Regions from separate parts of the Microbulbifer sp. CnH-101-G genome, predicted to be linked through region 1. Evidence: predicted binding sites of a transcription regulator. Region 1 holds the regulator's gene; each other region holds the start of a gene.
What was found. The regulator PhoB, encoded in region 1, activates phosphate uptake and scavenging genes when phosphate is short. The targets are predictions, from matches to a motif close to TGTCATAAANNTGTAACA.

Region 1 (2,272 bases):
ACCGGGTGGCGGTCACCGCTAAAGCTGCGCGCCTCCCGGGCAACCCGCTCCATCAATTCGCGGACATCCACGGAAACGTCGCTGGATTTTCGCTCGGAAGTCTCCAGGCGTGCCAGGAGAAGCAGATCGTTGACCAACGTGGTCATGCGCGCGGCTTGTTCCTCCATCTGAACCAGGGGACGTCGCCAGGCGGGGGGGGCCATATCGCTGCTCTGTAGGGTTTCCAGGTAGCCGGCGATTACGGTGAGTGGAGTGCGCAGTTCATGGGAGACATTAGCGACAAAATCCCGGCGCATCTGCTCGAGATTGTGCAGGCGAGTGATATCGCGAACGATCACCAGGGCTTCATCCTTACCGTAGCGGGTGACTTCCAGCTGTAGGTGAAGAGCTTCATTACCCGGCGCCTGCAGGGTCAGTGGTCCGCGGGGACTGTTGTCCTCGCTGTGCATATAGCTGACAAATCCGGGATCGCGCACGAAGTTCACCAGGGACTGCCCCTGATCACTGGACTGTAGGCCGAGTAGCTCGCCGGCGGCGGGGTTCCACCAGGCCAGGTGGTCGCCATTTTCCAATGCCACAATACCTTCGCGCAGGGCACTAGTACTGTCCTGAACACGGCGCAACATGGCATGCAGCTTTTGTTTTTCGCGGCGGTGGCGGCGCTGCATGCGGTAGAAGTCGTCGTAGATTTCGCCCCAGATACCAAAAGCGGTAGGCGCAGGGCCGCGGCGGCCATTGGCCAGCCATCGATTGAAGCGGTGCTGTTGCCACAGCACCGAGAGCAGGTAGGCTGCCAGCCCCAAAATCAGGGTCAGGGACCACTCGGAGGTGGTGAACCCTAGGGTTAAGCAGCCCAGTGCAATAATTAAAAAGCGCGAAAATTCGCCAATACTGCGATCTAACATAGCCTTGCCGTGTTACCTGGCGGTCGTCGGGAGGGCTGGTGTCCACCCCCGCACTCAGTACATCTTAGAAACCCGATCCTCTACAGGAGTGACCAAGGGTTACCGCGGGAGTCAGTGCCGATCCAGAAGGATTGTCACACTTTTTCGACAGTTTGCACAGAAAATCGATAGCCGGTGCCGCGCACTGTCTGGATATAGCGGTCGTGACCATCCAGTGCCAGTGCCTTGCGCAGGCGGCGGATATGTACGTCGACCGTGCGCTCCTCCACATACACATTACCGCCCCAGACATGATCCAGCAGTTGGGTGCGGGTGTAGGCGCGCTCCTGGTGAGAGAGGAAGAAGGTCAGCAGGCGAAATTCGGTCGGGCCCATATCCACCGGCTGTCCCTTGATGTTGACCCTGTGGCTGATAGGGTCCAGAACCAAATCTCCGGCGCTGAGGGGGTCTTCGGGGGTGGCTGGGCCGGCGCGGCGCAGCACTGCCTTGAGGCGCGCCACCAGTTCACGGGGGGAGAATGGCTTGGTGATATAGTCGTCGGCGCCCGTCTCTAACCCTTTGATTTTATTATCTTCTTCACCCTTGGCGGTGAGCATGATAATGGGCACCGCAGTGGTCAGCTCATCGCGCTTGAGGCGGCGGGCCAGCTCCACACCGGACACATCGGGCAGCATCCAATCGAGGAGAATGAGGTCTGGCTTTTCGTCGATGACCAGGGCGTGGGCCTCCTGGGCGTTCTCCGCCTCCAGGCAGCGGTAGTCTGCCATTTCCAACGCCACCCGCAGCATATCGCGGACTGCTGCTTCGTCGTCGACAATCAGGATTGTTTTACTGTGCATTTGGCTGCCATACCCGTTCTGTTGTCAGAAGTTCCCGGTTATGACCGGGGATTAAACGGGATTTATATGACAAATATATGACGGTTGTGCCTCAACTCCCAGGCCTGGATCAATTGAAGAGGTAATGCAGGAATATTCCGGCAAATATCGCCAATCCTACCCAGTTGTTATGGAGAAATGCTTTGAAGCAGGCGTTTCTGTCTCGGTCGCGGATCAGCCACTGCTGGTAGGAAAAGAGCGCCGCCACGATAGCCATAGCCACATAGTAAATGGCTCCGAGAGCAAAGCGCTGGCCCATCAACAGTAGTGCCAGTAACACCAAAAACTGCAGGGCTGCAGTTATGGCTCTGTCCATATCCCCGAACAGAATTGCCGTGGACTTGACCCCGATTTTCAGGTCGTCATCCCGATCCACCATGGCATAGAAGGTGTCGTAGCAGAGAGTCCACAACAGGTTGGCAGTATAAAGAAGCCAAGCCTGTGGCGGGACTTCGCCAGTCACTGCGGCAAAAGCCATGGGGATGCCCA
Region 2 (2,272 bases), 1.3 Mb from region 1:
TTGTAGAGGATGAGCTACCCGAACTCTCTCAAGGTTCACACAAACTGGTAGCCCACCCTATCGGTGGCACGACCTGTCCGGTGGATCTCAGTGAAAACTGCACCTTAGCCATTGGTCCCGAAGGGGGATTTATTGCCTACGAAGTTGAAAAACTCAAAGAAGCCGGATTCCATTCTGTACACTTGGGCCCACGGATTCTCCGGGTAGAGACGGCTCTGCCAGTTCTGGTAAGCCGACTTTTTCCCTCCAGTTAGTAATAAACAACCCCAAAGGAAAAATCTCGCGGAGTAGTCACAAGCCAGCTTCATAACGCTTGATGGTGCTTGTGACCCGCATTTTTCTAATTTTTCACAAACCGTTAATGTCGCAAACCTTTTGCATTCAAAAAGCCTCGGCAATATGACCTCTTTATTGCTCCAGTTTATTGCTCCAGCGCCATGACCTGCACTGAACTTAAGTTTGAGACTTTTGCACGCTTTATTCATCAAGATTTCATCATTTTGTCATAAATAAGACATATTTTGCGGCCTCGTTTTACTTCCCTAGGGTCCAGGTCACATGTACCTATTTTTTCAGCGATTATGCCGCTCAATAACATTCCTTCTTATTTGTCTTCTAAGTCCTATTGCCTCAAGCGCAGTCTCGACTTTTTCTTCAGACAGCAACGGAAAATTATTCAGCCTACACGGCTCTAATACCATTGGTGCTCAGCTGGCGCCCAGCTTGGTTCACGACTATTTCACTGCGAAGGGAGCCACTGATATCAGTATCAAGCCACTCGGAACTCCCAACGAAGTGCGAATGCAGGCAAAAGTTGGCAATAACACTGTATTTGTCGATATAGCTGCACACGGTTCCAGCACTGGTTTTAAGGGACTCAAACTGGCTCAAGCAGATATCGCCATGGCTTCGCGCCCTATCAAAGACAGCGAGTTCAACGCCCTAAGCCAAATGGGTGATATGCGCAGCCGCAAGGCTGAACATGTCATTGCTATTGATGGACTGGCGATTATCGTGCATCCGCGCAACCCTATTAACCAACTGACCTTACAGGAAATCAGTGCTATTTTTTCCGGCCAAATAAAAGACTGGTCAGAACTCGGCAAAGGCAAGGGCCGCATTAATATTTATGCGCGAGATGACCAGTCCGGGACCTGGGATACTTTTAAAAGTTTAGTACTAGGCAAGCGTTACTCTCTCTCCAGTAGGGCCAGGCGCTACGAGTCCAACGATCAACTTTCCGACCTTGTTACCTCAGACCCACGCGGAATCGGTTTTGTTGGGCTAGCATCCATTCGTCAGACAAAAGCTGTTGCCGTTTCTGACCAAAATACACTCCCGCAAGCTCCTGAGCACCTGACCATTGCTACGGAAGACTACCCCCTGTCGCGCCGCCTTTTCTTATACACTCCAGTTTATTCCTCCAACTCAACAGCAGAAGAATTTCTACGTTTTGTACAGAGTGAGTCGGGGCAAGAGCAGGTGAAATCCTCCGGGTTCGTCGCGCAAACTCCCATCGGCTTTAAACCAGAGGAGTCTCGGGAAGGACCAAGTGAATATTTGGAACTGACTCGAAATGCTGAGCGCCTCAGTATTAATTTCCGATTTTCAGAGGGCAGCGCCTCACTGGACAACAAGGCTCAGCAGGATATTGAGAGACTGGCAAAGTTTATGGAAAAACCGCAAAACCAGGGACGAGAACTATTACTTATCGGGTTTGGCGATGAAAAAGTCAGCCCAGAGCGTTCGGTTATCCTATCCAAACTTCGCGCAGTGACCGTCCGCTCAGCTCTGCGCGATTACAAAATCAATACCGCTCCCGTTCAGGGCTTTGGAGCCTACCTCCCTATTGCCTCTAATAATTCCAGAGCCAAAATCAAGAACCGCCGAGTTGAAGTCTGGCTATTCTAACCCTTAAAGCCCGGCCAGGCTCAGGGAAGAAGAGACGATAGAAACTGGGCGCATAAACAACCATGGGGAGGCTAGAGAGACCTCCCCTTTTTTTATTTCGTAACCAATAATGGTATTGATTGAGGGGAGAAATACGGCTGGGAAGTGGGCTACTTATCTTGCATCAGCAAGGGCCCCGATTAAGGACAGCAATACAGCAGCCATAAAAAAGCCGCGTACAAACGCGGCTACAATGGTGACAGAGGTCACCAGGTCTCACAGAGAGGAACGCCAAAGAGCGCTCCGGGGAAAATTCCCTTCAAAACAAGCGCGTTACCGCTTTCTTGTTCAAAAAGCAGCTGCATAGCAGCCGCAAATTATT
Region 3 (2,272 bases), 2.1 Mb from region 1:
GATCAACAACAGTTACAGGCAATGCCAGTGCATCTTTTCATGGAGAAGTTGGTTATTTGATGGGCTGCCGCAATGTGGCTTTAGAGCTTCCAATAAAAAAGGCGGCCATAGGCCGCCTAATTCAAGCTCTCAAATCATACGACGGTCAAACAGCTCTTCCCAATTTGGATGACCGCCGTTACAAGTGCTCTTAGAACTTGTATTCAGCACCGATACCGGCATAGCTACGGTCGTAATCGCCATCAGCAGTTTCGTCGGTGTAAAAGCCAAATACTTTTGCTGCGCTGTTGAACTTGTAGTCAACACCCAGGCTGTAAGTTTCGCCGTCTTCTTTCTTAATGTCAGACTGACCGTACTGAGCTTTCAGAGTCCACTGCTCGATTTTGTACGCTACAGAGCCCATCCAGCCATCGGCGTTTTCGCCGTCAGCGTTTTCCTGGTCTTCGAACAGGGCACCAACTTGTACTGGGCCGATGTTGTATTGAGCTACAAAGCGCTGAACGTCAACGTCCTGGCCTTCAACGTCTTGGTCGAAAGCGTAGGCCATGTAAACGCCATTGTTATCGTAAGCAATAGAAGTAGAGATGCCGTTGTTGCGCTTGATTTCTTTACCTAAGATGTCGTTACCATCGTCATCTTGGCCAACGATCTCGTAACCAATGACTTCATCTTTGTTGCTAATGTAAGCAGCAGAAGCTTTGAAGCCAGCGAAAGACGGAGTAGTGTACTGCAGAGCGTCTTCTTCGCGGTTGTCGCTGCTGGTGATCAGGCTTTTGATATCGCCTTCCAGGTCGTTGAACAGGTCAACTTTCTTCTGAGCTACCTTCAGCGGGGTATCGAACTTACCCGCGATTACCTGACCGAAGCCGCCTTCCAGGCCTGCGTAGATGTTGCGCTGGGAGAAAGTATCGTCAGCGTCGCCGTCCATATCTACTTCGTATTCCATACGGTAGATACCCTTGATGCCGTCGGTCAGGGCGATCTCGCCCTTAACACCCAGGCGGGAAGCGTTGCTTTGAACGTCGGTTACAGAGCCATCACCTTCGTCAGCAGACTGAAAGGTAGCATTGGCTTTGCCGTAAAAGTCGAGGACATCGCCTTCTTCTTGGGCGCTGGCCAGAGTAGGGATCATGGCAACAATGGCCAGAGAGAGAGCGGTCTTATTCATAGTCGTCTCGCACAGTTTATGGTTGTGGGTTGAGGGGAAGCCTTCCGTTCAGTCTTTTGGTTGCCCCTCGATTTGGTGCGGATTCTGCGACCTGAATATTACAAACATGTTAAACATGGCATTTTTCTTAAAAAAATATGACCAACAGGTGCCATGAATAACAGTTAAGGCAGTCACAATGCGGCATGGCACGCCGATTACAGGTGTTTTTTGGTTCTAGGGTGCCTGTTTTGTGTGGCGAATTGAATAACTGAATGCGTTGTTATTACAGGGCTTTTTACAGGGATGGGCGCCACAGAAATTGAGCAAAAAATGCACAGATTTGGTGGGAGACTGGGGCACAAATCTACTCTGTGGCCATGGAGCCTCACTCTAGTCCTTTGGGTGTTCTCTCTGTCGATCGCAGTTATTGGCATGCTGCCTGTTTTGCCAGAAATAGGGGCGGTACTCTGGGTATACCTGGTTGTTTTACTACTGTTGCTTTCCACTCCTCAAAGACGCTCCCTCTCTCTATTACTTGTCATCTCATTACTCGGGGCTCTTTGGGCGCTATCGAGCAATAAAACTGCGCTTGAACAGCGTTTACCCGAAATAGCACATGGCATTGACCAACGCCTAAGAGTCGAGGTTGTATCCCTGCCCGAAGTGAGAAATAACCATGCATCACAGGGTGGCGGCACTAGGGATATACGCTTCCAGGCGAGGGTCTTGGAGGCTGGGGTAGGGGCAGGGCGTATTGATTCAGGCAATCTCCTCTATCTCACCTGGTATCGAGCAGATGAAGAGGCGCAAGCGCGCTTGCGCGGTAATAGTCGCTGGGTGTTATCGGTGCGATTAAAGCGCCCGCGCGGCAGTGTGAATCCCCATACCTTCGATTATGAGGGCTGGCTTTTACGGCGTGGCGTCTATGCAACGGGCTATGTGCGTACTCAAAATGGTGATCCGCAGTGGTTGGGGCAGACTGCAGGGCTATCTGCTTTGCGAGACACTTTGAGGGAGAAGATTCTAAAGCTACCGATAAATCAGAGTGCCTTGGTCACAGCGCTGTTATTGGGAGACCGCAGTGGTCTTTCCCATGCCGATAAGGACCTCTTAAAGGAGACA

Region 2: ACJJID_RS02835 (substrate-binding domain-containing protein) is a predicted target of PhoB. The motif match lies at 502-519, and genes of this name have one in related genera.
Region 3: ACJJID_RS07970 (porin) is a predicted target of PhoB. The motif match lies at 1,294-1,311, and genes of this name have one in related genera.

The regions. Positions count from the first base shown of each region.
Region 1 covers NZ_CP174292.1:3,871,105-3,873,376, reverse strand. Annotated here, with positions in the region: gene phoR (phosphate regulon sensor histidine kinase PhoR) at 1-905, opposite strand, end outside; gene phoB (phosphate regulon transcriptional regulator PhoB) at 1,040-1,744, opposite strand; gene ubiA (4-hydroxybenzoate octaprenyltransferase) at 1,854-2,272, opposite strand, start outside.
Region 2 covers NZ_CP174292.1:604,259-606,530, reverse strand. Annotated here, with positions in the region: gene ACJJID_RS02840 (16S rRNA (uracil(1498)-N(3))-methyltransferase) at 1-254, shown strand, start outside; gene ACJJID_RS02835 (substrate-binding domain-containing protein) at 802-1,911, shown strand; gene ald (alanine dehydrogenase) at 2,271-2,272, opposite strand, start outside.
Region 3 covers NZ_CP174292.1:1,798,883-1,801,154, reverse strand. Annotated here, with positions in the region: gene ACJJID_RS07975 (bifunctional 2-methylcitrate dehydratase/aconitate hydratase) at 1-60, shown strand, start outside; gene ACJJID_RS07970 (porin) at 191-1,168, opposite strand; gene ACJJID_RS07965 (DNA internalization-related competence protein ComEC/Rec2) at 1,481-2,272, shown strand, end outside.